4 regions of the Lentzea sp. NPDC051213 genome follow, and region 4 is predicted to be linked to each of the others. Evidence: riboswitches for the same ligand, from Rfam matches in the RefSeq annotation. Region 4 holds a riboswitch; each other region holds the start of a gene.
The links. A riboswitch is a leader RNA that binds a small molecule or an ion and turns the genes downstream of it on or off. The one in region 4 is predicted to bind cobalamin.

Region 1: linked by a shared signal. The riboswitch ahead of metE (5-methyltetrahydropteroyltriglutamate--homocysteine S-methyltransferase) and the one ahead of ACIA8G_RS14265 (FecCD family ABC transporter permease) in region 4 are both predicted to bind cobalamin.
Region 2: linked by a shared signal. The riboswitch ahead of ACIA8G_RS38430 (putative cobaltochelatase) and the one ahead of ACIA8G_RS14265 (FecCD family ABC transporter permease) in region 4 are both predicted to bind cobalamin.
Region 3: linked by a shared signal. The riboswitch ahead of cobN (cobaltochelatase subunit CobN) and the one ahead of ACIA8G_RS14265 (FecCD family ABC transporter permease) in region 4 are both predicted to bind cobalamin.

What each region holds. Positions count from the first base shown of each region.
Region 1 covers NZ_JBITEX010000001.1:770,985-776,107, reverse strand. The annotation lists gene ACIA8G_RS03510 (AMP-binding protein) at 1-937, opposite strand, end outside; gene ACIA8G_RS03505 (enoyl-CoA hydratase/isomerase family protein) at 930-1,670, opposite strand; gene ACIA8G_RS03500 (TetR/AcrR family transcriptional regulator) at 1,750-2,310, shown strand; cobalamin riboswitch at 2,309-2,510, shown strand; gene metE (5-methyltetrahydropteroyltriglutamate--homocysteine S-methyltransferase) at 2,618-4,843, shown strand; gene ACIA8G_RS03490 (NPP1 family protein) at 5,003-5,123, shown strand, end outside.
Region 2 covers NZ_JBITEX010000011.1:24,481-29,603, forward strand. The annotation lists gene ACIA8G_RS38415 (hypothetical protein) at 1-902, shown strand, start outside; gene ACIA8G_RS38420 (threonine aldolase family protein) at 925-1,884, shown strand; gene ACIA8G_RS38425 (MFS transporter) at 1,857-2,996, shown strand; cobalamin riboswitch at 3,013-3,149, shown strand; gene ACIA8G_RS38430 (putative cobaltochelatase) at 3,187-5,088, shown strand; gene cobO (cob(I)yrinic acid a,c-diamide adenosyltransferase) at 5,101-5,123, shown strand, end outside.
Region 3 covers NZ_JBITEX010000007.1:325,432-330,554, reverse strand. The annotation lists gene cobN (cobaltochelatase subunit CobN) at 1-3,126, opposite strand, end outside; cobalamin riboswitch at 3,161-3,299, opposite strand; gene ACIA8G_RS30200 (hypothetical protein) at 3,308-4,546, shown strand; gene ACIA8G_RS30195 (precorrin-8X methylmutase) at 4,543-5,123, shown strand, end outside.
Region 4 covers NZ_JBITEX010000003.1:165,296-170,418, reverse strand. The annotation lists gene ACIA8G_RS14285 (S8 family serine peptidase) at 1-503, shown strand, start outside; gene ACIA8G_RS14280 (3-isopropylmalate dehydrogenase) at 798-1,835, shown strand; gene ACIA8G_RS14275 (YciI family protein) at 1,892-2,311, opposite strand; gene ACIA8G_RS14270 (hypothetical protein) at 2,430-2,963, opposite strand; cobalamin riboswitch at 2,988-3,125, shown strand; gene ACIA8G_RS14265 (FecCD family ABC transporter permease) at 3,161-4,183, shown strand; gene ACIA8G_RS14260 (ABC transporter ATP-binding protein) at 4,183-4,923, shown strand; gene ACIA8G_RS14255 (ABC transporter substrate-binding protein) at 4,920-5,123, shown strand, end outside.

The DNA.
Region 1 (5,123 bases), on a different contig from region 4:
GTGCCGCGGGACGCCCAAGGCACCCGGTGCCGACGAACCGGTCGTGGTCGTCCGCGGTGATCCGCAGGTCAGCGCCGGTCTCGGTCATGCCGTACGCCTCGAACCAGCCCACGCCCCAGCGTTCTTCCAGTTCAGCGTGCAGTGCAGGCGGGATCGCGGAGGCCTGCACGACCCGCACCTGGTGCGAGCGATCCAGCGGGTCGGGTGGCATCCGCAGCAACAACGTCGGCATCGCGCCGAGGCAGTAGAAGTAGGTGACGCGGTGCTCGCGGACCTTCTCCCAGAACGTCGACGGGTGAAAGCCGTCCAGCACAACGAGATGTGCACCGGCGAGCAGCGCCGCGACGACGTTCCACTGTGGATCGATGTAGTAGAACGGTTGCGCGGTCAGCATCACGTCGTCGGAGCTCAGCCGGGGAAACTCCTCGACGAGGCTGCCGCCGAGCGTCATCCAGTAGGAGTGCGACAGCACGCACGCCTTGGGCTTGCCCGTGGTGCCCGAGGTGAACTGCAGGTTCACCGGCGCGGACACCGGTTCCTGCACGAACCCGTCGACCGGCTTGAGATCCTCGACGTGGTGCACGACCCGGCCGTCGAGCAACGGCCCGAACTCCTCCGTGCTCACCACGGCGACCGCTTCGGAGGTCGACAGCACGTGCTCGGCGTCGACCGAGCGGTACTTGACGTTGACCGGCACGGTCGTGGCGCCGAGCTTGATCAGCGCGAACCAGACCAGCGGGAACTCCGGCACGTTCCGCAGCATCAGACCGACCCGGTCGCCCGCCCGGATCCCCTTGTCCCGCAACGCCTGCGCGTACCCGTCGGACAGCGCATCGATCTCGGCGAACGTGAACGAGCCGCCCGGATCGAACGTCCAGGCGAGCCGCTTCGGCCAGCGCGCGGCAGCGGATTTCAGCGCGGTGATCAGGTCAGCCACGGCCGAACCCCTCTCGCGGCGCGTCACCCTCACCGGACAGGCTGGTCAGGATCGCGTGGTCGACCTCGGTCTCCAGGGCAGCCTCGAGCGACGAGTCCGCACCGAGATCCAGCACCCGTTTGGCCAGCGACACCGCGACCGGCGGCTGCGCGGCGATGTACCCGGCCAGTTCCAGCGCGGTCTTTTCGTGGTCGGAGCTGACCCGGTTGACCAGTCCCAACTCGCAGGCGCGGGCAGCGGGAATCCGCTCGCCCAGCAGGAGCAGTTCCTTGGCGCGCGGCAACCCGACCATCCGCGGCAGCAGGCCCGAGATCCCGCCGGTGACGCTCAGCCCGACGCTGACCTCGGGGAACCCGAAGCGCGCGTCCTCGTGCGCCACCACCAGATCGCACCCGAGCGCGAACTCGCAGCCCGCACCGAGCGCGTACCCGTGCACCGCGGCGATCACCACACCGGGAAACGCGCGGATCGCGCGCGTGACGTCCTGGATGCGGTCCAGCCTGGCCCGTGTCTGCGTGACCGTCTCGGCCGGCACCGGCTCCTTCAGGTCGTGCCCGGCGCAGAACGCCCTGCCGCGTCCCGCCAGCACCACCACCCGCGCCTCGTCGAGCCGGGCGGCGGCGAACGCACCCAGCAGGTCCTCCACCAGCGCCGGTACCACGGCGTTCAGCCGTTCCGGGCGGTTCAGGTGCACCTGCGCGATGCCCTCGGCACACGAGTAGTCGACGGTCATCTCTCCCCTTCGATCGATCGATCGATTGAGTCCGACGGTAAGGTCGCGCTACCGTGCCGGTCAAGGGAGAGGGCGAGTGATGTCGACTGAGGAACGGGTCCGCGAGGCGGCGGTGGCGTTGTTCGCCGAGCGCGGGTTCCACGGCACCGGCATCCGCGACCTCGCCCAGGCCGCCGGCCTCTCGTCGGCGACGCTCTACCACTACATGGGCACCAAGGAAGACCTGCTCGCCGCGATCATGCGCGCCAGCCTCACCGCGTTGATCGCCGCGGCCGAGCAGATCACCGGCGATCCACGTGAGCGACTGATCGCGCTGGTGCGGATGCACGTCCAGGCGCACGCCGAGAAGCCGCGCGAAACCCTCGTCGTGGACGGTGAGATGCGTGCCCTGACCGGGGAACGCCGCGCGGAGATCGTCGCCTTGCGCGACCGGTACGAGCAGTTCTGGCAGGACGCGATCAGCGAGGGGATCAAGGCGCGACAGCTGACGGTCGCGGAACCGAACGTCGCCCGCCTGGCCCTGCTGGAGATGTGCAGCGGCGTATCGCGCTGGTATTCGCCTGCAGGGCCGGTCAAGTTGAGTGATCTCACCATGCAATACGCGGGCATGGCGCTGGGCATGCTCGGTGCGGCCCGCTAGTCTCGGTCCTGCCAGCGGTTCACCGGTTCGTCCGGTGGAGCAAAAGGGAACCCGGTGCGAATCCGGGACTGCCCCGCAGCGGTGAGTGGGAACGAAAGCCGTCATACGCACTGGGTCTGCCAGATCTGGGAAGCGACGGCCGGTAGGGACAAGATCTGCGCCCACGAGTCCGAAGACCTGCCGCCGGTCCGCGCGCCACCAGGTGCGCGGTGCTCCGGAGCCTCTCGGGCGGGCCAACGGGCGCAGCTTCTGTGCTGCCCTGCGCGCGTGTCTCCGGTGCTTCCGCACGCTCGCGAGGAGAGAGCCTGTGACCATTGGCAGCACTGTTTTCGGTTATCCCCGCATCGGCCCGAAGCGCGAGCTGAAACGCGCGGTCGAGCAGTACTGGGCCGGCAAGATCGACGAAGCCGCCCTGCGGCGGACCGCGCGGCGACTCCGCGCCGACACCTGGACCGAGCTGTCCGAACTGGACTCGGTGCCGGGCAACACGTTCTCGTTCTACGACCAGGTGCTCGACACGGCGTTCCTGTTCGACGCCATCCCGCAACGGTTCCGCGACCTTGGACTGTCCGAACTGGACACCTACTTCGCCGCCGCGCGGGGCCGTGACGGCGCCACCGCGCTCGAGCTGACCAAGTGGTTCGACACGAACTACCACTACCTGGTGCCGGAACTGGGACCGGACACGGAGTTCCGGCTGGCCGGCGACAAGCCGATCGCGGAGTACCGCGAGGCCCGCGAGCTCGGCGTCACGACCCGGCCGGTGCTGCTCGGCCCGGTGACGTTCCTGCTGCTGGCCAAGCCGGCCCAGGCCGGTTTCGAACCGCTGGCGCTGCTGGACCGGCTGCTGGAGGCCTACACCGAGCTCCTCGGCCGGCTGCGTGCCGAGGGCGTGGAGTGGGTGCAGCTCGACGAACCGGCGTTCGCCGCCGACCGCACACCGGCCGAGCTCAACGCGTTGCGCCGCACGTATCGCACGTTGAGCGGCCTGCCCGGCCGGCCGAAGCTGCTGGTGACCGGCTACTACGGCGATCTGGGCCCGGCGCTGCCGATCCTGGCCGAGTCGCAGGTCGAGGCGATCGGCATCGACCTGGTCAGCGCGCCGGACACCTCGGTCGCCGTGCCCGCGTTGCGCGACAAGACGTTGGTGGCCGGTCTCGTCGACGGTCGCAACGTCTGGCGCACCGACCTGCACGCGGCACTGGCGAAGGCCGCGTCCCTGCTGGGTTCCGCGCGCGAGGTCGTCGTGTCGACCTCGTCCACGCTGCTGCACGTGCCGTACGACCTGGACGCCGAGAATCTCGAGCCGGACGTGCAGGCACGACTGGCCTTCGCACGGCAGAAGGTCCGCGAGGTCGTGCTGCTCGGTAAGGCGCTGCGCAACGGCGCGGACGGCGCGTGGGCCGATGAGGCCAAACGAACCGTGCCGTCGCCACGGCGTGATGACCACGTGCGGGCGCGCATCGAGTCGTTGCGGCCGGAGCACCGTTCCCGTGCGCCGTACGAGGACCGTGCCGCCGCCCAGCAGGCCCGGCTCGGCCTGCCGCCGCTCGCGACCACGACGATCGGCTCGTTCCCGCAGACCGGCGACATCCGCAAGGCGCGCGCGGCCGTGCGCAGCGGGGAGATCACCGAGGACGAGTACGTGCAGCGGATGCGGGACGAGATCGCTCGCGTGATCGATCTGCAGGAGGACATCGGCCTGGACGTGCTGGTGCACGGCGAGCCCGAGCGCAACGACATGGTCCAGTACTTCGCCGAACACCTGGACGGCTTCGCCAGCACGCAGTTCGGCTGGGTGCAGTCCTACGGCTCGCGGTGCGTGCGGCCGCCGATCATCCACGGTGACGTGTCACGGCCGAAGCCGATGACGGTGCCGTGGAGCACCTACGCGCAGTCGCTGACGGCCAAGCCGGTCAAGGGCATGCTGACAGGCCCGGTGACGATCCTGGCGTGGTCGTTCGTCCGCGACGACCAGCCGCTGGCCGACACCGCGGCCCAGGTCGCGCTGGCGCTGCGGGACGAGATCCGCGACCTCGAAGCCGCCGGTATCCGGGTGATCCAGGTGGACGAACCGGCGCTGCGCGAGCTCCTTCCGTTGCGCCAGAAGGACCAACCGGCCTACATCGAGTGGTCCGTCGGCGCGTTCCGGCTCGCCACCGCGGGTGCCACGCCGGCCACGCAGATCCACACGCACCTGTGCTACTCGGAGTTCGGCGAGGTGATCGGCGCGATCTCCGACCTCGACGCCGACGTGACGACCATCGAGGCCGCACGGTCCAAGATGGAGATTCTGGAGGGCCTCGACTTCCCGCGCGGCATCGGTCCCGGCGTCTACGACATCCACTCGCCGCTGGTCCCGAACGAGGACGACATCGTTTCGCTGCTCACCGAAGCAGTGCGCGCGGTGCCAGGTGAACGTTTGTGGGTGAACCCGGACTGCGGCCTCAAAACCCGCGGTTACGCCGAGGTGGAGCCGGCATTGCGAAACCTGGTCGCGGCGACGCTGCGCATGCGTGCCGACCTGGGCTGATGAGAGCGCGACCCCGGGACGTGATCGATTCCGTCTCGGGGTTGTGAATTTCCCGGTCTGGCAAAGATTTGGCGAACCACCTAGACGCGAACGTGGTTCATGTACCACCTTCTGCCTCGCACGCCTCTCCGCTCCCTGCTCCCGGAATCGAGGCCTCTGTTGAGGAAACTCCTACCCGCGCTGGCCGGCGCGCTCCTGATCACCGCGCTGTTCCCCGGAATCGCACTCGCCGATCCACCGCAGGCCATCCCCGCCAACTACGCGGCGGAGGACGGCAAGT
Region 2 (5,123 bases), on a different contig from region 4:
CCGCTGCCCTGCGCGCCCTGGTGAGGGCCCGCTTCTCGCTGCCGCCGACGCTCGCGAACAACGGTTCGGAGTCGCACGCCGGCCTGCGCCGCCTGGTGGCGTCGTTCTTCACGCCGGCCCGCGTCGCCGCTGCGGAGCCTCGCATCCGTTCCCTCGTTTTGGAACGCCTTGGTGGCACGGATCTCGTGCGCTCGCTCGCGTGGGACCTGCCGGCGATCGTGCTGATGGACCTGCTGGGGCTGGAGAACGTCGACATCCCGACGTTGAAGCGGTGGAGCACCGGGTCGCTGGAGTTCTTCTGGGGAGACATCTCCGTCGAGCGGCAGATGGAGCTCGTCGACGACGTCGGCGATTTCCACCAGTGGCTGATCAAGCGCTACCACGCGCGGGACGGAGAGCTGTTCTGCGCGTTGGCCGATGCCGGTGTCTCCGCTGAGGACTCCGCCGGCCTTTGCTACTTCCTGCTGATCGCCGGTCAGGAGACGACGACTCAGTTGTTGTCCACGGCGTTGCGGCGTGCGTTGCAGGACCGTTCGTTGTGGTCTTCTCTGCCTGCGCCTGGCGTGGCGGAGTCGTTCGTGGAGGACGTGCTGCGGACGGAGACGCCCGTGGTGACCTGGCGGCGCCTCACGGCCCGTGAGGTCGTGCTGTCCGGCGTGCGGGTGCCTGCCGGTGCTGAGCTCGTGTTGTTGTTGAGCGGCAAGGAGAACGACCCTCGGCACCTGGCGTTCGGGTACGGGCGCCACTTCTGTCTCGGCGCCGGGCTGGCGCGGCTGGAAGCAGCGGTGGTGCTGCGGACCGTCGCCACGCACGAGCCGTCGTTGCGGTTGGACGGTGGAGTTCCCGAGTGGCTGAACCTCCTGTCGTTCCGCGCGCCTAAGTCGGTGGCCGTGAGTCGTTGACCTGAGGTTTGATGCCTGGGTGATGAACCGTCAGCTCTCCGGAGTCACCAAGAGGACGCTGCTAGAGACGCTCGGCCCGGTCCCGGACGTGGATCCGGACCGCTACGGCGACGGCGGCCCGGTAGGCGCGCTGGAGACGCGGGTAGCGCAGCTGCTGGGCACCGAGGCGGCGTTGTTCGTGCCGACGGGGACGATGGCGCAGCAGATCGCGCTCAAGTGCTGGGCCGACCGCACGCACAACCCGATCGTGGCGATGCACCCGCAGGCGCACCCGATCACCCACGAGGACGACGCGCTGACCGTGCTGTCCGGTCTTCGCCCGATCAAGGTCGGCAACGACGAGGTGGCCACCTGCCCCGAGCCGTTCGGCACGCTGCTGGTCGAGGTACCCGACCGCGAGGCCGGCTTCATCCTGCCGACCCGGGACGAGCTCACCTCGGTCGTCGACGCCGCCCGCGAACGGGACGCGGTCGTGCACCTCGACGGCGCGCGGTTGTGGGAGAGCACGTACGGGCTGGGCAAGCCGCTGGAGGAGATCGCCGGGCTGTTCGACTCGGTCTACGTGTCGTTCTACAAGTCTTTGGAAGGCATCTCGGGGGCGGCTTTGGCTGGCACCCAGGACTTCGTCGACCAGGCGCGGGTCTGGCGGCACCGGTACGGCGGCATGCTGTTCCAGCAGTGGCCCGCCGCGCTCTCCGCGCTGCACGGCCTGGACACCGTGCTGCCTCGGTTGGGTTCCTACGTGGCGCACGCCAAGGTCGTGGCGGAGGCGATGGGGCAGCCGGAGCCGCACACGCACCAGTTCTCGCTGCACCTGCCGGGTGACCCGGCTCGGCTGACTGAGCTGAGCGGGAAGTTCCTCGGGAAGTTCTGGCGGGATGGGCGGCTGGCCAAGACCGAGGTCACTGTTGCCGGTCCGGCGCTGGAGTGGACGGGCGAGGAGGTCCGGGAGGCTTGGCAGCACTTCACCGGCCTGCTGTGACCCGGCAGCTCTGGCTCTGGGGCCTGGTCGCGGTCGGCAGCCGCCTGCCCGTCGCGATGGCACCGATCTCGCTGGTGTTCCTAGGGCGAGCGGGCACCGGCGGCTTCTCGTTCGGCGCGATCGCGACCGCGGTGTACGTGATCGGCGAGATCGTGGGCGCCTCCGTGCTCGGCGCCCGGCTGGGCCGCTCCCGCCGCCAGCTGCCGGCGGGTCTGGTCGTCGGCGCACTCGCGTTCGCCGCGACGCCGTTCGCCGACGGGGTGGTGCTGCTCGCGCTGGTGTTCCTCGCCGGAGCCGCACCGGCGGCCGCGCCCGGCGGCACCCGCGCGATGCTGACCTCGCTCGTGCGGGAGGAGAAGGTCGCACGGGCGCTGAGCGCCGAGGCCGTGCTGTCGCAGATCGTGTGGGCGGCGGCACCCGCGCTGGCCGCGGCGCTGTCGTTCCTGATCCACCCCGGCGCCCCGATGCTGGTGGCGGCCGCGTTCCTGCTGGTGGCGGCAGTGACACTGGGGTGGCTGCCGGAACCCGAACGCGTCACCGCGCCGATCAGCCGGTCACTGCTCGCCGCGTGGCCGATCTTCCTCACCAGCTCGGCGTCGAACGCGCTGTTCGCGGCGACCGAGCTGATGCTGCCCGCGCTGCTCGAGGAACGGGGCATCGCCTACGGCTGGTCGGGGCCGATGCTCACCTGGTTCGCGCTCGCCTGCGCGGCCGGCGCGCTGATCTACGGCCTGCGCACCTGGCCTGGGTCGGTGCGGCTGCACAGCCTGGTGCTGCTCGTCGGCATGGCGCTGTGCATCGGCATCACGGTCTTCCTGCCAGGTCTGCCGGGCATCACCGTCGGTCTGCTGTTCGCGGGGTTGTTCCAGGCAGGGGCGATGGTGTCGCGGAGCCTCTCCCTGCGTGAACGCCTGCCGACGCACGCTCACGCGGCCGCGTACTCGGTCATGTACGCCTTCGCCGGGATCGGGTACGGCGGGTCCGCGTCGATCTCGGCGGTGGCGCTGGAGCTGTCCGGTGCGTCGACCGCGATCCTCATCGGGGTCGTGATCACGCTGGTGATCATCGGGGTCAGCGCGTCGGCGGAGCGCTCTGTCGTGAAGGCCACCTGACTGCGGGGTTGGTCCGTCCCCGGCGAAATGCGACGATGCCGGGGCTGTGAGGGGTGTACGAGGAAGCCGGTGCGAATCCGGCGCCGTCCCGCGACTGTGACCGGATCTGGAGAAACCGGGAGTCAGGAACTCGTCCCCCTCTTGATCACCGACCGCGGGCGTGGACACCCGAGGAAGGACTTCGCCGAGCATGTTCCCCTTTTCGGCTGTCGTCGGTCACGACGACCTCCGGCTGGCCCTCTTGCTGAACGCCGTGCATCCCGGCATCGGCGGCGTACTCGTGCGCGGCGAGAAGGGGACCGCGAAGTCGACGATCGTGCGTGCCCTGGCCGCGCTGCTGCCGGAACTCCAAGTCTCCGAAGGCTGTCGCTTCGGGTGCGCGCCCGGCACCACCGACTGCCCGGACGCGCCGCACGAACGGATCGAACGGCGGCCCGCGAGGCTGATCGAGCTGCCCGTCGGCGCCACCGAGGACCGGCTGGTGGGGTCGCTCGACCTGGAGAAGGCGCTGACCGAGGGCGTGCGGGCGTTCCAACCGGGACTGCTCGCCGCCGCGCACCGGGGCGTGCTCTACGTCGACGAGGTCAACCTGCTGCACGACCACCTGGTCGACCTGCTGCTCGACGCCGCCGCGATGGGGCGCGCACACGTCGAGCGCGAAGGCGTCTCGGTGTCGCACCCGTCGCAGTTCCTGCTGGTCGGCACGATGAACCCGGAGGAGGGCGAGCTGCGGCCGCAGCTGCTCGACCGGTTCGGGCTGACCGTGGCGGTCAAGGCCGCGCGGGACGTGCACATCCGCACCGAGGTGATCAGGCGCCGGCTCGCCTACGAGGCCGACCCCGTGACGTTCGCCGGGCAGTGGGCGGCGGAGGACGCCAAGCTCAAGCAGCAGATCACCACCGCGCGGGAGAACCTCAAGGCGGTGTCCCTTCCGGACAGTGAGCTGCGCCGGATCGCCGCTGTCTGCGCGGCTTTCGAGGTCGACGGCATGCGCGCGGACCTCGTGGTCGCCCGTGCCGCCACCGCGCACGCCGCGTGGCGGGGCAGCGAGCAGGTCGAGGAGTCGGACGTCGAGGTCGGGGTCCGGCTCGCGCTGCCGCACCGGCGGCGGCGTGACCCGTTCGACGAGCCGGGTATCGAGGAGCAGCAGCTCGAGGACGCGATGCGCCAGGCCGCCGAGCACGCCGAAGAGCCAGAGGGACCGGACGACGACGGTCCCGGTGGTGGCGAGCTGCCCGAACCGCAGGAAGGCCCGGCGGGCAACGGGAACGCGCCCAACGACCGGCCCGCGCCGGAACCCGCGCCCGCGTTCAAGGCGCGGCTGCTGGAGGTCCCCGGTGTCGGGGAAGGCGCGCCGGGCAAGCGTTCCAGGGCCCGCGCCCGCACCGGCCGGATCGTCCGTTCCTCCAAAGTGGACGGCAACGGGCTGCACCTCGTCGACACGCTGACGAACGCGGCACCGCACCAGAACGCACGTGGCCGCAGCGGTCCCGGGCTCGTCCTCACCGGCGCCGACCTCCGCAGGGCGGTCCGCGAGGGCAAGGAATCGAACCTCATCCTGTTCGTCGTCGACGCCTCCGGCTCGATGGCCGCGCGGCAGCGGATGTCGGCCGTCAGCGGCGCGGTCGTCTCGTTGCTGCGCGACGCCTACCAGCGGCGCGACAAGGTGGGCGTGGTGACGTTCCGCGGCCAGACCGCCGAGGTCGCCCTGCCCCCGACGACGTCCGTGGACGCGGCCGCGACGCGCCTCAAGAAGATGCGCACCGGTGGCAGGACGCCGCTCGCGGACGGGCTGCTCAAGGCGCACCGGGTGCTGGAGATCGAACGGCTGCGCGACCCGCAGAAGCGCCCGCTCGTGGTGCTGCTGACGGACGGCCGCGCCACCTCGAGCGGCCTCGGCGGCGACCCGATGAAGGACGCGATCAAGGCGGCGGGCCTGCTCGAGCAGACCGCGGTCGTGGTCGTGGACTGCGAACAGGGCCACATCCGGCTCGGCCTCGCGCAGAAGATCGCCGAGGCGCTCCAGGGCACCTGCGTCCGGCTCGACCAGCTCAGCGCCGACCACCTCGCTGGCGTGGTCCGCGCGGCTTAAGGAGAAACCCCAGTGCCACAGGGACAACCCACCGA
Region 3 (5,123 bases), on a different contig from region 4:
CGCCTTCACCATGGTGACCATGCCGCCGTGGTACTGGAAGTAGTCGTCCGAGTCGGCGATGTCGTGCTCGCGGGTGTCGATGTTCTTGGCCGCCACCGCGATCCGCCGGTACGACGACTCCATGTCCTCGCGCGCCGCGATGCCGTCGACTCCGCGGCCGTACGCGTAACCGCCCCACACCGCGTAGACCTCGGCGATGTCGGAGGAGTCTCGCCAGTTGCGGCTGTCGATCAACGGCAGCACACCCGCACCGTACGCACCCGGCTTCGAACCGAAGATCCGCAGCGTGGCCCGGCGCTGGTCACCGTGCTCTTCGAGGTCCTTGAGCATGTGTGCCCGCACGAAGTTCTGGTCCGCGGGCTCGTCCAGCGCGGCCACGAGCTGCACGGCATCGTCCAACATGGACACGACGTGCGGGAACGCGTCGCGGAAGAACCCGGAGATCCGGACCGTCACGTCGATGCGCGGCCTCTCCAGCTCCGGCAGCGGGATCACTTCGAGGCCCGTGACCCGGCGGGACTGGTCGTCCCACACCGGCCGCACACCCAGCAGCGCGAACACCTCGGCGATGTCGTCACCGGCCGTGCGCATCGCGGACGTTCCCCACACCGAGAGGCCGACGGACGGCGGCCATTCGCCGTCGTTGTCCGCGCGGTACCGCTCCAGCAGCGAGTCGGCCATGGCCTGGCCGGTCTCCCACGCGAGGCGCGACGGGATGGCCTTCGGGTCGACCGAGTAGAAGTTGCGGCCGGTCGGCAGCACGTTCACCAGGCCGCGCAACGGCGAACCGGACGGGCCGGCCGGGATGTAGCCGCCGTCCAGCGCGTGCAGCACGTTCGTCATCTCGTCCGTGGTGCGGGCAAGCCGTGGAACCACTTCCAGCGCGGCGAACTCGAGGATCTTCTGCACGTCAACGGATTCGTGCAGGGTCTTGGCGACTTCGGCGTCCCAGCCGGCGTCTTCCATGGCCTGGACGAGACCGCGCGCCTCTTCCTCGATGGCGTCGGTGTCTTCGCGCGACGTGGTCGTGAGCCCCAGCGCTTCCCGCAGGCCGGGCAGCGCGGCGACCTGGCCGCCCCACATCTGCCGTGCCTGCAGCATCGCGAGCACGAGGTTGACGCGCACGCTGCCGGTCGGTGCCTCGCCCAGGATGTGCAGGCCGTCGCGGATCTGGACGTCCTTGACCTCGCACAGCCAGCCGTCGACGTGCAGGATGAACTCGTCGAACTCCGCCTCGTGCGGCCGGTCCTCGAGACCGAGGTCGTGGTCGAGCTTCGCGGCCTGGATCAACGTCCAGATCTGCGCGCGGGCCGCCGGCAGCTTGGCCGGGTCCATCGCGGAGATGTTGCCGTACTCGTCGAGCAGTTGCTCCAGCCGCGCGATGTCGCCGTAGCTGTCCGCGCGGGCCATCGGCGGCACCAGGTGGTCGACCAGCGTGGCGTGCGCGCGGCGCTTGGCCTGCGTGCCCTCACCGGGGTCGTTGACGAGGAACGGGTAGACCAGCGGCAGATCGCCGAGCGCGGCGTCCGTGCCGCAGGATGCCGACATGCCAACGGTCTTGCCGGGCAACCACTCCAGGTTGCCGTGCTTGCCGACGTGCACGACCGCGTCCGCGCCGAACTGGGCCTCGATCCACCGGTACGCCGCGAGGTAGTGGTGCGACGGCGGCAGGTCGGGGTCGTGGTAGATCGCGATCGGGTTCTCGCCGAACCCGCGCGGCGGCTGCACGATGACGACGACGTTGCCCGACTGCAGCGCCGCCAGCACGATCTCGCCGTCCTTGGACTTCGAGTGGTCGACGAACAACGAGCCGGGCGCGTCACCCCAGTGTTCCTGCATCGACTCGCGGAAGTCGTCGGGCAGCGTCTCGTAGAACTCCCGGTAGTCCGCCGCCGCGATGCGCACGGGGTTGCTCTCGAACTGCTCCTGCGTCAGCCAGTCCGCGTCCTGGCCACCGGCCGCGATCAGCGCGTGGATCAACGCGTCGCCGTTCAACTCCTCGACGCCCGGCAGCTCGGTGCCGATGTCGTAGCCGTGCTCCTGCATGGCTTTCAGCAGCCGCACGGTCGACGCGGGCGTGTCGAGCCCGACCGCGTTGCCGATGCGGGAGTGCTTCGTCGGGTACGCCGACAGCATCACCGCGATCTTGCGCTCGCCGACCGGGATGTGCCGCAACCTTGCGTGCCGGACCGCGATGCCGGCGACGCGCAGCGCCCGTTCGGGATCGGCGACGTACACGGTGAGCCCGTCCTCGTCGATCTCCTTGAACGAGAACGGAACCGTGATGATCCGGCCGTCGAACTCGGGGATCGCGACCTGGGTCGCGGTGTCCAAAGGAGACAGTCCGTCGTCGTTCTCGTCCCACGACGCGCGGCTCGACGTCAGGCACAACCCCTGCAGGATCGGCACATCGAGCGCGGCCAGCGCACCGACGTCCCACGCGTCGTCGTCACCACCGGCAGACGCCTTCGCCGGATTCGTGCCACCGGCCGCGAGCACCGTCACGACCAGCGCGTCGGCCTGGCGCAGGGTGTCCAGCAGCTCGGGCTCGGCCGTGCGCAGCGACGAGCAGAAAACCGGCAGAGCCTTGCCGCCCTTGGCCTCGATCGCGTCGCACAGCGCGTGCACGAACGCCGTGTTCCCCGCAACGTGGTGCGCGCGGTAGTAGAGCACCGCGACCGTCGGGCCCTGCTGCGTGCTTTCCCGTTCCAGCACACCCCACGTGGGGGTGGCCGCGGGCGGCGCGAACCCGTGCCCGGTCAGCAGGATCGTGTCCTCGAGGAACTTGTGCAGCTCGGTGAGGTTCGCCGGCCCACCGTGCGCGAGGTAGAGGTGCGCCTCCGCGCAGACACCGCCAGGCACCGTGGACAGCTCCATCAACGCGGCGTCCGGCTGCTGCTCACCACCGAGCACGACCACCGGCAGCCCGCTGGCGAGCAACCAGTCCAGCCCTTCCTCCCACATCCGGCGTCCGCCGAGAATGCGCACCACCACGAGGCTGACCCCGTCGACCAGGGCCGGCAGATCGTCGGTGGTGAGTCGCGCGGGGTTGCCGAGCCGGTACTCGGCGCCACAGGCGCGCGCAGACAGCAGATCGGTGTCAGAGGTCGACAGCAGCAGGATCACGCAGGCTCCATCCCTCGTGGGGTCCTCGCCCCAGGTTGCGGGCAACGGGCGAAGCGGAGTTCCTGACTCCCAGCGGATTTGTTCGCTGGTCACAGTGGCGGGACCGCGCCGGATTCACACCGGCTTCCTCCTGCGCTTCGTCGTTCGGGCTCACCCTAACCGGCGGGTTACAGTCCGACCTATGCGTACTCACCCGGATGCCTGCCCAGGCGCCGTCGAGCTGCACCCCGCGGCCGACGGCGGCCTCGCGCGCATCCGGGTGCCGGGCGGCACGCTGTCGGCCGCGCAGTGGGACGTCGTGCGGGTGGCGGCGCTGGAGCTGGGATCCGGGTCGGTGGAGCTGACCTCGCGGGCGAACCTCCAGATCAGGGGCCTCGCGGACGGCGTGGAGCTGGGTGCGCGGCTGCGCGCCGCCGGGCTGCTGCCTTCCGATTCGCACGAGCGCATCCGCAACATCATCGCGGCGCCGTTGGAGGACAACCAGGCGCTGGTCGACGCGCTGGATCTGGCGTTGTGCGCGGATCCGGCGCTGGCGTCGCTGCCAGGGCGTTTCCTGGTCACGGTCGGGGCTGCGGTGAGTGGGCTGGGCGGTGACTTCGGCCTGGTCAGCGCTCCCGTGGGCGGGCTCGGCCCGGTCGACGACACGCTGAGCAGCCACAACGCCGCCCCAACCGAAACCGTCCTCCTCCTCGCAGGCCAGGACACCGGCATCCGAGTCACCGACCCGGTCGACGCCGTCATCGTGGCCGCCCGCCTCTTCCAGCAGCTCCGCGGCACCGCCTGGCGCCTGTCCGAAGTGGACGACGCTGTGCGGAAGATCACCGAACACTTCGGCGCCTCGAACGCCCCCAGAATCACTCCCGCTGTAACCCCGGTCACTCCCTCACCGGTGACCCCAGGCGTACCGCTGGGCCGCCTCGACGCCCACCGACTCCCCGGCATCCCGGTCCGCCTGACACCGTGGCGCAGCCTCGTCGTGCCGCCGGGCACCGACACCACCGGCCTGATCACCGACCCGGCCTCCCCGTGGCACGGCGTCAGCGCCTGCACCGGCCGCCCCGGCTGCGCGAACTCGCTCTCCGACGTACGGGCAGACGCGCGCGCATGGGTCGATGCACCACACCACACACACGCACCCGGCCGGGTACCCCCAATTTCGATCCTAGCCACCAGGCCCGACACCCCCGGCCTGACCACCAGCCCCGACACCCCCGGCCTGACCACCAGCCCCGACGCCCCCGGCCTGACCACCAGGCCCGACGCCCCAGGCCTAGCCAGGCCCGACACCCCCGGCCAGGTGCACTGGTCAGGATGTGCACGCCGCTGCGGCCGCCCCGCCGGCGATGTGATCGAGTTCGTCGCGACCGGCGACGGCTACCGCCGCATTACCGGCTCAGCCGGTGACGAGGAGATCGGGTGACGCAGTACATCAAGGACGGCGCGGAGATCTACCGCCGGTCCTTCGCCACCATTCGCGCGGAATCGGACCTCACCAGGTTCCCCGAGGACGTCGCCAGGGTCGTCGTGCGGATGATCCACTCGTGTGGGATGACCGACCTCCCGCAGGACATCGCCTACTCCCCCGACGTCGTGCGGAACGCCCGGCAAGCACTCCGAGACGGCGCCCCGATCCTGTGCGACGCCAACATGGTCGCGTCCGGCGTCACCCGCCGCCGGCTGCCGAAGGACAACGAGGTCCTCTGCTACCTGCAGGACCCGCGCACACCTGAACTGGCACAACGCATCGGCAACACCCGCAGCGCCGCCGCCCTTGAACTCCTCACGGACCGCTTCGGCGGCGCGGTGATCGCGATCGGCAACGCCCCGACCGCCCTGTTCCACCTGATCGACCTCATCAACGCCGGTGCCCCGCGACCAGCGGCGGTGCTCGGCATCCCGGTCGGTTTCATCGGCGCGCAAGAGTCGAAAGAAGCTTTGGCCGCAACGGATCTGGAGCACCTGGTGGTGCGCGGACGCCGGGGCGGCAGCGCCATGAC
Region 4 (5,123 bases):
CGTTCGCGACCCGCCTGACCGACACCGATCTGCTGGTCGCGACGACGATCGACCTCAAGACGGAGAAGGAAGTCGACATCCAGGCGGTCAACGGCCAGTTCGGCGATGTGGACACGAACACCGCCGACACCAACGTCGTGGTCCTGCCGGTGCTGCTCACGGCACTGGGCATCGACCCGGCGAAGGACACGTCGCGGATCTCGTACGTCGTCGGCACCGGCGGCTACTACGCGGCGCCGGGCAACGCGAACAAGCTGGTCGACGTCATCGACCGCAACCTGTCCTTCGACCCGCTCAAGCCGGGTCTGTGGGTGCAGGGCGGCGGCGACGCGGCGCTGTCCTACGTCGCCAAGCCGGGCACCGCGCTCGTGGTGAACCGGGACGAGGCGGCGCTGAAGGCAGACAAGTCCGAGGGCCTGCTGGTGCTCAACCACCACAACGCCAACGGCGATCGCGCGTCGGTCGTCACGGTCCGCTCAAGTGGACGAGGCTCCGCCTACTAGCAGCGTCTCCTCCGACGTTTCCTGACGTCACGCGGGGGCCCCGCGTTACCCCAGAGGTAACGCGGGGCCCCCGCGTTACTTTTGTGAGCAGGGGCCGTCACCCCTTGACGCGACAGCTGTACTGCGGTCGAGTGACACACGAAAGTGGGTAATGGGCCGTGTGGGTGTCCCGCAGTACGGGAGAGAACACCCCGAAGGGGTGTCCGGCATGCGGCGAGTGGCGGCGTTGCCGGTAGCCTTTCGCGAAGGAAAGTAGTCCCACTAATTGGGGACTGACACCTGGGAGGTGTGTGGATGCGGCTCGCAGTGATCCCAGGAGACGGGATCGGGCCCGAGGTCATCGCTGAGGCCCTGAAGGTCCTCGGCGAGGTCGTTCCGGCGGCCGAGATCACTCGCTACGACCTCGGCGCGGCGCGCTGGCACGCCACGGGAGAGTTGTTGCCCGAGTCGGTGCTCGGTGAGCTCCGCCAGCACGACGCGATCCTGCTCGGCGCGGTGGGCGATCCGTCGGTGCCGAGCGGAATTCTGGAGCGCGGTCTGCTCCTGCGTCTGCGCTTCGAACTCGACCACCACGTGAACCTCCGCCCCGCTCGTCTCTACCCCGGAGTCCGCAGCCCGCTCGCGGACCCGCCGGAGATCGACATGGTGGTGGTCCGCGAGGGCACCGAGGGCCCGTACGCGGGCAACGGCGGTCTGCTCCGCAAGGACACACCGCACGAGATCGCCACCGAGGTCTCGATCAACACGTCGTTCGGCGTGGAGCGCGTCGTCCGCGACGCCTTCGCCCGCGCGTCACTCCGCCCGCGCCGACACCTGACGCTGGTGCACAAGACGAACGTCCTCACGCACGCCGGCTCGTTGTGGTCGCGCGTCGTCGAGGAGGTCTCGTTGCAGCACCCGGACGTGACGGTGGCGTACCAGCACGTGGACGCGGCGACGATCCACCTGGTCACCGACCCCGGCCGGTACGACGTGATCGTGACGGACAACCTGTTCGGCGACATCCTGACCGACCTGGCCGCCGCCGTCACGGGCGGAATCGGCCTGGCCGCGTCGGGCAACATGGACGTGACGCGGCGCAACCCGTCGATGTTCGAGCCGGTGCACGGTTCCGCACCGGACATCGCGGGCCAGGGCATCGCGGACCCGACGGCCGCCGTGCTGTCGGTGGCACTGCTGCTCGACCACCTCGGCGAGCACGAGTCGTCCCGCCGGATCGAGGCCTCCGTGGCCTTCGATCTGGCGACCCGTGACCACCAGTCGCCTGGCCAGACCTACGCCATCGGTGACCGGCTCGCGGCGCTCGTTTCGTCGAACGTGCGCACGGGCTGAGGTTTCTTCGCACGTACCAAGGCCCGGCCGGGAGACTCCGGCCGGGCCTTGGTGTTTCAGAGCTGGCCGGTGGACTCACGCCACGCCCGCTCCTTCTTGATCCACTCGTTGTCCTGCGGGAACTCGTCGATCGTGGGAACGCGGCGGATCTCGGTCTTGAAGCCGGGCCCGGTCATCGGTGCGCGCTTGGCCCACTCGATCGCCTCTTCCTTGGAGGCGACGTTGATGATGTAGAAGCCGTTGAACAGCTCCTTGGTCTCGCCGTACGGGCCGTCCGTGACGACCGGCGGCTCGGTGGAGAAGTCGACGACCACGCCCTCGGAGGGGTCGGAGAGGCCTTCCGCGGCCAGCAACACGCCCGCGCGGATCATGTCGTCGTTGTACCGGCCGACCGTCTCCAGCATCTTCTCGAAGTCGAACTCGCCCATGTTCGCGAAGGCCTCGTCGGTCGCGCGCCAGATCATCATGAACTTCATGGTGTGTCTCCCTGCGTTCCGGGGGCCGCGTCAGGCCCTTGGCATCCACAGGTCGAACGGGCCGCATGCCGAATCGACAGCACACCCCGGAAGTTTTCGAACTTTCTTCCTTCGCAGATCACGCCAGCCACAGGACGAGGACGGCCAGCAGGAGCCAGTGCTGGGCGGCGACCACCACCGCCCGCCGGGACGGCCTGACCAGACGGGAGATCCCGAGGCTGAGCGGCACGAACAGCATGCCCACGACGAAGTAGGTCAGCGACAGCACCCAGAGGTCGATGATCGGGTTGATCTCGACCGGGATGTCCTGGTTGGACGTGACGAACAACGTGCTCATGAAGGTGACCAGGAGCAGGCCCAGGTAGACGGCCAGGTCGCGGCGCCAGAGGAACACCGGTAGCGGCGCGACCGCGATCGCCCAGCCGGTCAGCGCCTGAGGCAGCGACGCGCAGGCCACGGGCGTGCAGTAGATCCGCTCCAGCGCGTGGGCGATCGGCATGTGCCCGAAGCTGCCGGCGCTGACGCCCACGCAGATCATGACCAGCGCGATCCAGGCCGCGGTGGTCTCGTCCTTGAAGATCGTCGCCGCCGGGGTGCCGTGCTCGCGCCTCAACCGCTCGCGCCTCAACTGTCTTCGGGTACCGAGGTCCATGTCACCTAGACGACCTCGGTGGCGATTTTGTGCACAAGCGCGGGTTACAGTGCGGACGTCGTGCACGGGGGAAGTCCGGTCGAAATCCGGCGCTGACCCGCAACGGTAGGTCCCCATCACCGGGGGCGAGCCCGAATACCCGCACACGGCTGTCCAACAAGCTCCGACTCCTGCCGTGGATTGCGGGAAGGGACCAAGTGATCGCGAAGATCAGCGCGCTCGTCGGCGTGCTCGCCATCAGCATCGTGGCGGGCGTTGCGCTCGGGCCTGTCAGCATTCCGTTCGGGCAGACAGCCGAACTCCTGCACGCCGCCATCGCCGGCGGGGTGATTCCGGCGGACCTCGCCGGGCAGTACCACATCGTCTGGGACATCCGGCTGCCTCGCGTGCTGCTCGCCGCCGTGGTCGGGGCCGGGCTCGCCGCCGTCGGCGTGGCCATGCAGGCGATGGTGCGCAACGCGTTGGCCGACCCGTACGTGCTCGGCATCTCCTCGGGTGCGAGCGTGGGGGCGATCGCCGTGGCGACGCTCGGGGTGTTCTCCTCGCTCGGGGTCTACGCGATGTCGTTCGGCGCGTTCGTGACCGCGCTGGCGGCGAGCGTGCTCGTCTACCTCACCGCACGCACGAACCGCGGACTAACGCCGCTGAAGCTGGTGCTGACCGGCACCGCGCTCGGCTACGGGTTCTCCGCCGTCGCGATGCTGCTCGTCTTCCAGGCGCCGCGCGGTGACGCCTCGCGCGCCGCCATGCTGTGGCTGCTCGGCAGTCTGGGCGGGGCCAGTTGGCAGTCGTTGCCCGTGGCCGCGCTGGTGACCGCACTCGGCATCGCCTACCTGCTGACCAAGGCGCGGCCTCTCAACGCGTTGGCGATGGGGGACGAGACCGCGACCACGCTAGGCGTGCCCGTGCAACGCCTGCGCACCCACCTGTTCCTCATCACCGCCGCCATGACCGGTGTGCTGGTCGCGGTCAGCGGCGCCGTCGGGTTCGTCGGGCTGATGCTTCCGCACCTGACGCGCATGGTCGTGGGCGCGGATCACCGCAAGGTGCTGCCGCTGGTGCCGCTCGCGGGCGCCAGCTTCCTGGTCTGGGTGGACGTCGCGGCACGCCTGCTGGCGGCACCGGAAGAGCTGCCGCTGGGCGTGATCACCGCCGCGCTCGGGGTGCCCTGTTTCGTGTTCCTCATGCGCCGCAAGGCCTACGTCTTCGGAGGACGCTGATGCTGGTCGAACTGCGCGGCGTGACCGTCAAGGGCATCGTCGAGGACATCACCTTCCGCGCGGAGAACGAGGTCGTCGGCATCGTCGGCCCCAACGGCAGCGGCAAGTCGACCACGCTGCGCTGCGTCTACCGGGCGCTGAAGCCGACCGGGGGAGCCGTGCTGGTCGGCGGCGAGAACGTCCACAAGCGACTGAACGTCGCCAGGGACCTGGCCGCCCTCACCCAGGAGTCGCAGGTCGAGTTCGACTTCACGGTCGCCGAGGTCGTGGAGATGGGCAGGTTGCCGCACGAGCGCGACCCGGCGAGGGACGTGCGCGTCTGCGCCGAGGCACTGGCCACAGTGGACGCCTCGCACCTGGCGGGCAGGAGCTTCCTCAGCCTGTCCGGCGGCGAGCGCCAGCGCGTGCTCATCGCCAGGGCCCTCGCGCAGGAACCGAACGTGCTCGTGCTCGACGAGCCCACCAACCACCTCGACATCCGCCACCAGATCGACGTGCTGCGCCTGACGCGCGATCTCGGCAGGACCGTCATCACCGTGCTGCACGACCTCAACCTCGCGGCGTCCTACTGCGACACGTTGTACGTGCTCGACGAAGGACGGCTCGTCGCCGGCGGCACCCCGCACGAGGTCCTCACCCCGGAACTGATCGCCAAGGTCTTCCACGTCACCGCGCACGTCGTCACCCACCCCACCACGGGAGTTCCCCAGCTCCTGTTCGACCAGGAGGTCACCCCTTGAGAACCGCCCTCGCCGTCGCCACCCTGCTGCTCGTCACGGGCTGCGGCGCCACGGTCGCGCAGGACACCTCGAAGTCCGACCCGGTGACCGTCAAGAACTGCGGCCAGGACGTCACGTTCGACAAGGTGCCGTCCAAAGTGGTCACCAACGACACCGGCATCACCGAGCTGATGTTCGCGCTGGGCCTCAAGGACCGCATG